One region of the Serratia surfactantfaciens genome, then DNA from elsewhere that is predicted to be linked to it. Evidence: predicted binding sites of a transcription regulator. Region 1 holds the regulator's gene; the other holds the start of a gene.

Region 1 (4,424 bases):
GCGGCGGCGTTGTTGATGCGCACCATGATCTGGCCGGCCAGATCGTTGACCGTCGGCGTCAGCCAGCTTGGGCGCTGGGCTTCGATCGGATCGATCGACTCGCGCCACTGCGGCACGTGCTGGTTGAGATAAGCCGTCAGCGGCAATGGCTCGCCGAAGTTGACGTAACCCTGGCCCAGATTGCGCAGCTTGCGCAGGCCGCGCACCATCTGCGGCAGGCTCTCTTTTTCCTTGGTGGCGCCGCGCAGCTCTTTGGCGTAGGTGCCCACTTCCATCACGTGCTCGTAACCGATGTAGATCGGCACCAGCGTAATCGGACGGGCGCCGCCGCGCAGCATCGCCTGGATGGTCATCGACAGGGTGCCGGTCTTCGGCTCCAGCAGACGACCGGTGCGGGAACGGCCGCCTTCCACGAAGTATTCCACCGAGTAGCCGCGGGTGAACAGCTCGCCGAGGTATTCGCGGAACACCGTCGAGTAGAGCTTGTTGCCCTTGAAGGTGCGGCGGATGAAGAACGCGCCGAGACGGCGGAAGATCGGACCGGCCGGCCAGAAGTTGAGGTTGATGCCCGCGGCGATGTGCGGCGGCACCAGGCCCTGGTGATACAGCACGTACGACAACAGCAGGTAGTCCATGTGGCTGCGGTGGCAGGGCACGTAGACGATCTCGTGCCCGTCCTGCGCCAGCTGGCGCACGCGCTCGGCGTTGGTGACGTTGATACCCTGATACAGCCGGTTCCAGGTCCAGCTCAACACGCGATCGGACAGACGCACGGTTTCGTAAGAGAAGTCGGCGGCGATCTCTTCCATCAGCGCGATAGCGTTCTGCTGGGCTTTCTCGTGCGAGATCTTCTTGCTGCGCGCTTCGTCCTCGACCGCTTTTTCGATCGCCTTTGACGCCAGCAGCTTGTTGAACAGATCCTGACGGGCCGGCAGGCTTGGGCCTACTGCGGCCAGGCGCTGACGCGAGAAGTGCATGCGCGCCACGCGCGCCAGTTTCTGCGCGATGGTTTTATCCGTGCCGTGCTCGGTGGCCATGCGGCGCAGCGAAACGGTGTTGGAGAAACGCACGAAGCTATCGCGGCCGAGCCACAGCACGGCGAAGAATTTCTGCACGCCATTCAACAGACGCAGGTGCGGCGTGCCGTGGCCTTCGCGGCCCGGCGAGCGGCCGAACATCACCGAAACTGGCAGCATCTGGATGTCGAGATCCGGATTGCTGCGATGCAGATCCAGATAGTCGTGGAACAGTTTTACCGACTCTTCTTTCGGGGTGTAATAGCGGAACACGCGCGGGCCGTCGTGAATGAACACGTAGCTCGGCAGCACGGTGCCGTCGATCTCCAGCGAGTCGAGCGGATCGGGCAGATCCTGCGCCAGGCACTGGGTGCGCAGCGTCAGCAAATCCGCCTTGGAATTGTAAGGCAAAACATACAAAATCGGCCGTGAGGGATCCAACCCTAGCTCGGTAACCGGATCTGATGGGATGACCTTACTTCTTACCAACAATTTAAGTGGTAAATTCAATAGTTTATAATAAATTTTACGCCAACCTGACATAACAACGTGAAGCCTCTTGTTAGCAATGCGCCGCAAGCATACCAGAAACCGGGTAGCAGATCTGTGGTGTTCGAAAACCGGGAGCCGTCAGCGCGGACTGTTCTAGACTCTTTTTATTATGACCGACCTCTGAGAAAGGCACGAAAACATGGCAAACCAAGCAACCGGCCTGACCCGCATCATCAAGGCCGCCGGCTATTCCTATAAAGGGCTTTCCGCCGCCTGGCAACACGAGGCGGCGTTCCGCCAGGAGCTGGTGGCGACCGTCCTGGCTATCATACTGGCTGTGTGGCTGGATGTGGGTGCGATAGCGCGCATTTTATTGATCGGATCGGTAGCGCTGGTGATGATCGTCGAGATCCTGAACAGCGCGATCGAGGCGGTGGTGGATCGCATCGGCAGCGAACATCACGAGCTGTCCGGCCGGGCCAAGGACATGGGATCGGCGGCGGTGTCGCTGGCGATCGTGCTGGCGCTGTTCGTTTGGGGCACGGTCTTATGGCAGCATTTCGGTTGACGAAAGGCGCCTACTGACTGATTTTTATTTATTCTTCGGTTCCCAATCCGCGCTTACCTGTATATACTCACAGCAAGACTGTATAAACAAACAGGGGGCGGAATGAAAGCACTAACTACCAGACAGCAAGAGGTCTACGATCTGATTCGTGATCATATTTCGCAAACGGGCATGCCGCCAACGCGTGCCGAGATCGCGATGCGTCTGGGGTTCCGCTCGCCTAACGCCGCCGAAGAACATCTGAAGGCGCTGGCGCGCAAAGGGGTGATTGAAATCGTCTCCGGCGCGTCGCGCGGCATCCGCCTGCTGATGGAAGAAGAGGAAGGCCTGCCGCTGATCGGCCGCGTCGCCGCCGGCGAGCCGCTGCTGGCGCAGCAGCACATCGAAGGGCACTACCAGGTGGATCCTTCCCTGTTTAAACCGAGCGCCGATTTCTTGCTGCGGGTGAACGGCATGTCGATGCGCGACATCGGCATCCTGGATGGCGATCTGCTGGCGGTGCACAAAACGCAAGACGTGCGCAACGGCCAGGTCGTGGTGGCGCGCATCGAAGACGAAGTGACGGTCAAGCGCCTGAAAAAACACGGCAACGTGGTTGAGCTGCTGCCGGAGAACAACGAATTCCAACCGATCGTGGTCGATCTGCGTCAGCAGAATTTCACTATCGAAGGGCTGGCGGTTGGCGTGATCCGCAACGGCGACTGGATTTAAACGCCGCGCCATCCGTACCGCTCCCTGTATCAATCGCCCCTGTTCTGGGGCGTTTTTGTTTCTGACTTTGCCCTTCGCCACTGTTACGGGAACATCTCATCATGCGTTTGATTTCCGCCTTCACCAGCGACACCGATAAAGCCCTGTGGCGCCTGGCATTGCCGATGATTTTCTCCAATATCACCGTGCCGCTGCTCGGACTGGTGGACACTGCGGTGATTGGCCACCTCGACAGCCCCATTTATCTGGGGGGCGTGGCGATCGGTGCGGTGGCGACCAGCTTTCTGTTCATGCTGCTGCTGTTCCTGCGCATGAGCACGACCGGCCTGGCGGCACAGGCGCTGGGGGCGCAGAACCCCCAGGCGCTGGCGCGCGCGTTTATGCAACCGCTGCTGCTGGCGCTGTTGGCCGGGGTGGCGATCGTCCTGCTGCGCTACCCGCTGATCGAACTGGCGCTGCAGATCGTCGGCGGCAATGCCGACGTGCTGGAACAGGCGCGGCGTTTTCTTGAGATCCGCTGGCTGAGCGCTCCGGCGGCGCTGGCCAATCTGGTGCTGCTGGGCTGGTTGCTCGGCGTGCAGTATGTGCGTGCGCCGGTGATCCTGCTGATCGTCGGCAACCTGCTGAACATTGTGCTGGATATCTGGCTGGTGATGGGCCTGGGCTGGAACGTGCGGGGAGCGGCGGCGGCGACCGCCATCGCCGAATACGCCACGTTGCTGCTCGGCCTGTGGCTGGCGTGGCGGGTGATGCGCCTGCGCGGCATCACCTTGCCGATGCTGTGTGAGGCTTGGCGGGGCGATCTGCGCCGCCTGCTGGCGCTCAACCGCGACATCATGTTGCGCTCATTGTTGCTGCAACTGTGTTTTGCGTCGCTGACCATCTTCGGCGCTCGCTTGGGGAGCGATGTCGTGGCGGTCAACGCGGTATTGATGAATCTGCTGACGTTCACCGCTTATGCGCTCGACGGCTTCGCTTATGCGGTGGAGGCCCATTCGGGCCACGCCTACGGCGCTCGGGACGACAGCCAGCTGCGCAAGGTGTGGCACGCGGCCTGTCGGCAGGCGGGGCTGGTCGCGTTGGCCTTTGGCCTGACCTATGCCGTCATCGGCCAGCAGATCGTGGCGGCGTTGACCTCTTTGCCGGAGCTGCGTGCGTTAGCCGCCCACTATTTACCTTGGCAGGTCATCCTGCCGCTGGTCGGCGTGTGGTGCTATTTGCTGGACGGCATGTTTATCGGCGCCACGCGCGGCGCCGAGATGCGCAACAGCATGGCGGTGGCCGCGGCGGGATATGGTATTGCGCTGTTCAGCGTGCCGCTGCTCGGTAACCATGGGCTCTGGCTGGCGTTGGCGGTGTTTTTGGCGCTGCGCGGCTTGGCGTTGGGCTGGATCTGGCACCGTCACCAGCTGCGTGGCAGTTGGTTTACTGCACGCTAGTCCAGAAACTTTGTTGGGTAATAAATTAGATTTTTTTATGCTTTCATTCATGTTTACTTACATGTTTTCGGTCCGGGCCTGTTCACGTTAGCTTCTTGTTTGTTGGCATTTTTTGTTTTTATTTTATTTATTAATGGTTTTTTATACTGGTTTTTTTATTTTAATTTATTTTTTTGACTAGAATTAGTCTTGTGGCTG
Region 2 (4,424 bases), 1.4 Mb from region 1:
TAGTGTCTGAATTGTCTCAGCTTTCGCCACAGCCGCTGTGGGATATTTTCGCCAAGATCTGTTCTATCCCGCACCCTTCTTATCATGAAGAAGCGCTGGCGCAGCACATCCTCACCTGGGCCAAAGAGAAGAACCTGCACGCCGAGCGTGATCAGGTCGGCAATATCCTGCTGCGCAAGCCGGCCACCAAAGGCATGGAAAACCGCAAGCCGGTCGCGCTGCAGGCGCACCTGGACATGGTGCCGCAAAAGAATAACGACACCGTGCACGACTTCGCCAAGGATCCGATCCAGCCTTATATCGCCGGCGAGTGGGTGAAAGCGCGCGGCACCACGCTGGGCGCCGACAACGGCATCGGCATGGCCTCCGCCCTAGCGGTGCTGGCCGACGACAGCGTTGAGCACGGCCCGCTGGAAGTGCTGCTGACCATGACCGAAGAAGCCGGCATGGACGGCGCCTTCGGGCTGCAGCCGAACTGGCTGCAGGCGGACATCCTGATCAATACCGATTCCGAAGAAGAAGGCGAAATCTACATGGGTTGCGCCGGCGGTATCGACTTCATCACCACCCTGCCGCTGCAGCGCGAAGCGGTGCCGGCCGGTTACCAAACCCTGAAGCTGACCCTCAAGGGCCTGAAAGGCGGCCACTCCGGCGCCGAGATCCACGTCGGGCTGGGCAACGCCAACAAACTGCTGGCGCGCTTCCTGTTCGTCCATGCGGCGGCGCTGAACCTGCGCGTGCTGGATCTGAACGGCGGCACCCTGCGCAACGCCATTCCGCGTGAAGCCTCTGCGGTGGTTGCGGTGCCGGCGGACAAAGCCGACGCGCTGAAAGCGCTGAGCCAGGAGTTCCTGGCGGTGCTGCAGAACGAACTCTCCGCCAAAGAGAAGAACATCACCGTGCTGCTGGAGCCGACCACCAGCGCTTCGCAGGCGCTGAGCGCCGACAGCCAGCAGCGCTTCCTCGCGCTGCTGAACGGCACGCCGAACGGCGTGATCCGCATGAGCGACGCGGTAAAAGGCGTAGTGGAAACCTCGCTGAACGTCGGCGTGGTCACCACCAGCGAAAACGAAGCGGAAATCATCTGCCTGATCCGCTCTCTGATCGACAGCGGCAAAGACTACGTGGTCGAAATGCTGACCGCGCTGGGCCAGCTGGCCGGTGCCAAAGTGGCGCCGAAGGGCGGCTACCCGGGCTGGCAGCCGGACGCCGACTCACCGGTGATGCACCTGGTGCGCGAGCTGTATCAGGATCTGTTCGACAAGACGCCTAACATCATGGTGATCCACGCCGGCCTGGAATGCGGCCTGTTCAAAAAACCGTATCCAAACATGGATATGGTATCGATCGGGCCAACCATCACCGGCCCACACTCGCCGGATGAGCAGGTACATATCGAAAGCGTCGGTCTGTACTGGAAGCTGCTGACCTCGCTGCTGAAAGCGATCCCTGAGCGCGCGTAATCTGCGCGCTTAACGCAAAAAGCCGGCGATCGCCGGCTTTTTTATTCCCACGACAGCGCCAGCTGCCGCTCCAGCTGCGGATCGAGCAGCGTCACGTGCAGCCCCACCAGCCGCACGCCGCGCCCTTCACGCCGTTCGCGCCACGCCTGCCGCGCCACCGCCAGCAAATCCTGCTGATTCAGCACCGGGAACACGTGCTCCTGGGTGGTTTGCTGAAAATCCTGAAACTTCAGCTTCACGCCCTGCCGGGCGATGTGCAGATCCGGCTTCACCTTACGTAGCCGCATCTCCAGCTCGGGGTAGAGTTTGTCGATAATCAGCGTTTCGCAATCTTCCCAGTCGTGAATGTCTTCCGCCAGCGTGCGCTCCACGCCCACCGATTTACGCAGCCGCTCCGCCGAGATTTCGCGCCGATCGATGCCCTGACACCGCTCCCACAGCACCCGGCCGAACTTGCCGAAGCGCTTGAGCAGCTGCGCCAAATCGTATTGCTGCACGTCGGCGCAGGTGATAAGCCCCACTTCCTCCAGCCGTTTGGCGGTCACCTTGCCGACGCCGGGGATCTTGCTGAGCGGCAGCTGCTGCAAAAACGCCGGCACCTGCGCCGGGGTGATCACGTATTGCCCATTCGGCTTGTTCATCTCGGAAGCGATTTTGGCAAGAAACTTGATCGGCGCGACACCGGCCGACGCGGTGAGATTCAGCTCGTCGGCGATCGCCTGACGGATCTCCTGGGCGATCAGCGTCGCCGAGCCGTTGCATTGCGGGCTGTCGGTCACGTCGAGATAGGCTTCATCGAGCGACAGCGGCTCGATCAACGGGGTATAGCGGGCGAAGATTTCACGGATATGCAGCGAAGCCTCTTTGTAGGCCGCCATGCGCCCCGGCAGCAGGGTGAGATGCGGGCACAGCTTTAGCGCCATCGCCGTGGACATGGCGCTGTGTACGCCGTAGCGCCGCGCCGGGTAGTTGGCGGTGCTGATCACCCCGCGCCGATCGGCGCTGCCGCCAATCGCCAATGGGATATCGCGCAGGCTGGGATCGTCGCGCATTTCCACCGCCGCGAAGAAGCAGTCCATATCGACATGAATGATTTTACGCATCGCACCCTCCAGTAACACTGTATAAGTATACAGTCAAATACCGAAAGCTCAAGGCCGCAGGCTTCGATGAAAGCACCGCTTCCGTCAGATATTTCCGCGTTGTTAAAAAAGCTTAATTTTTCAATAGTATGATCTCCGCTATCCCGTGCGGCTCACCACAACGATAACGACAAGGTACTCTACATGATCAGATTTTCTCATTGGCTGCTGGCTTCCGCGCTGTCGCTGAGCGCGCTGGCGGCCAGCGCCGCCGCCGGTCACGCGCCGGCGATCGTCGCCCATCGCGGCGGCACCGCCGATGCGCCGGAAAACACCCGCATCGCCATCGAAACCGCGCTGAAAAACGGTGCCGACGCCGTTTGGATCACACTGCAAGAATCCAAAGACGGCGTCATCGTGCTGTATCGCCCCTCGGATCTGACGGCGCTGACCAACCGGCAGGGCCCGGTCTCTGCGTATACCGCCGCACAATTGGCCGAGACCGATGCCGGCTGGGCGTTCGCCAAAGGCGATGCGCATCCGTTCCGCGGCCAGGGCATCGGCATTCCGCGGCTGGACGAGGTGCTAAAAGCGTTTCCGCACGTCACCTTCTATCTGGACATCAAATCCCCGGACGCCGATCCGGCGCAGTTTGGCCAGGCGCTGCTGGCGACGCTGGAAAGCACCGACAGCCTGAACCGCACCCGCGTTTACTCTACCGACGCCAAATACCTGCAGGCGCTGCCGCCGGCCATCCCGCGCTTCGAAAGCCGCGACGAGACCCGCACGCTGCTGGCCAACGTCACCATGGCGCACCAGTGCGATGTCAAACCGGACAACCGACAGCCGCGCTGGTACGGGCTGGAGCTGAAGCGCGAGGTGGAAGTGGTAGAGAAGTACACCCTCGGCGAAGGGCGCTCGAAGGCGTTTCTGACCTGGGATAAAGAATCGATGGACTGTTTCCGCTCGCAGGGCCTGGCACACATCATTCTGTTCGGCGTCAACACGCCGCAGGAGTATCAGCAGGCGCTGGCGCTGGGCGCCGACGGCGTGATGGTCAACTCGCCGGCCGAGGCGAAAAGCTTCCGCAAGGCAAAATAAAAAACCCGGCCAAGGCCGGGTTTTCGCTTCGCTACAGAATGCGGTGCTTGTCCAACTGCTCGCGCCGCTGCGCCGCTTTGGCTTCGCGCTTTTTGCGCGCATCGCAGGGTTCCGGGCAGTCGCAGACTTTCTCCATCCCCAGCGCGGTGATGCCGCCGCAGCTGCCCTGCAGGCTTTTGCGTTTAAACACATAGCCCAGCGACATGCCGCCGACGATCAGCAGGAACAACACGAAGGTGGCGGCGAATACCGTCAACATAACAACCTCACGAACTCTTTTTCAGATAGGGTTTGAACGCATCCGAATAACGCTCCTCAAACCCGTCGGCGGTTTTCACGATCATGAACACCGGGATACCGAGCAGGTTGGCCAGCGCCATCCCGCGCTCCGGCCCCATTACGTTCAGGCCGGTGGACAGGCCGTCGGCGGTCATGCAGGTCGGGCTCAGCACGGTGATCGACACCAAACGGTGATGAATGGGCCGGCCGGTGACCGGATCGATAGTGTGCGAATAGCGCACCCCGTCCTGCTCGAAGTAGTTGCGATAGTCACCCGAGGTGGCGATCGACATCTCTCCCGGCTGGATCACCAGCTGCGCCTGCTGCTGCGCGCCGGCGGTCGGGCGTTCGATGGCAATACGCCACGGCTTTTGCTCGCCGTTGCGCCCGCGGGTGCGCACTTCGCCGCCAATATCCACCATGTAGTTTTGCACGTGCTGCGATTGCAGGTATTCCGCCACCACGTCTACGCCATACCCTTTGGCGATCGACGACAGGT

What was found. Region 1 encodes LexA, which represses DNA repair genes until DNA is damaged. Its sites were predicted from a motif close to TNCTGTATGTACATACAGNA; they were not measured.
Region 2: a site for LexA is predicted at 2,582-2,601, ahead of dinB (DNA polymerase IV). Genes of this name have one in related genera too.

What each region holds. Positions count from the first base shown of each region.
Region 1 covers NZ_CP016948.1:3,990,306-3,994,729, reverse strand. The annotation lists gene plsB (glycerol-3-phosphate 1-O-acyltransferase PlsB) at 1-1,559, opposite strand, end outside; gene ATE40_RS18700 (diacylglycerol kinase) at 1,708-2,076, shown strand; gene lexA (transcriptional repressor LexA) at 2,179-2,787, shown strand; gene dinF (MATE family efflux transporter DinF) at 2,889-4,226, shown strand.
Region 2 covers NZ_CP016948.1:259,113-263,536, reverse strand. The annotation lists gene pepD (beta-Ala-His dipeptidase) at 3-1,463, shown strand; gene dinB (DNA polymerase IV) at 1,505-2,566, opposite strand; gene ATE40_RS01170 (glycerophosphodiester phosphodiesterase family protein) at 2,750-3,646, shown strand; gene nqrM ((Na+)-NQR maturation NqrM) at 3,678-3,905, opposite strand; gene ATE40_RS01160 (FAD:protein FMN transferase) at 3,913-4,424, opposite strand, start outside.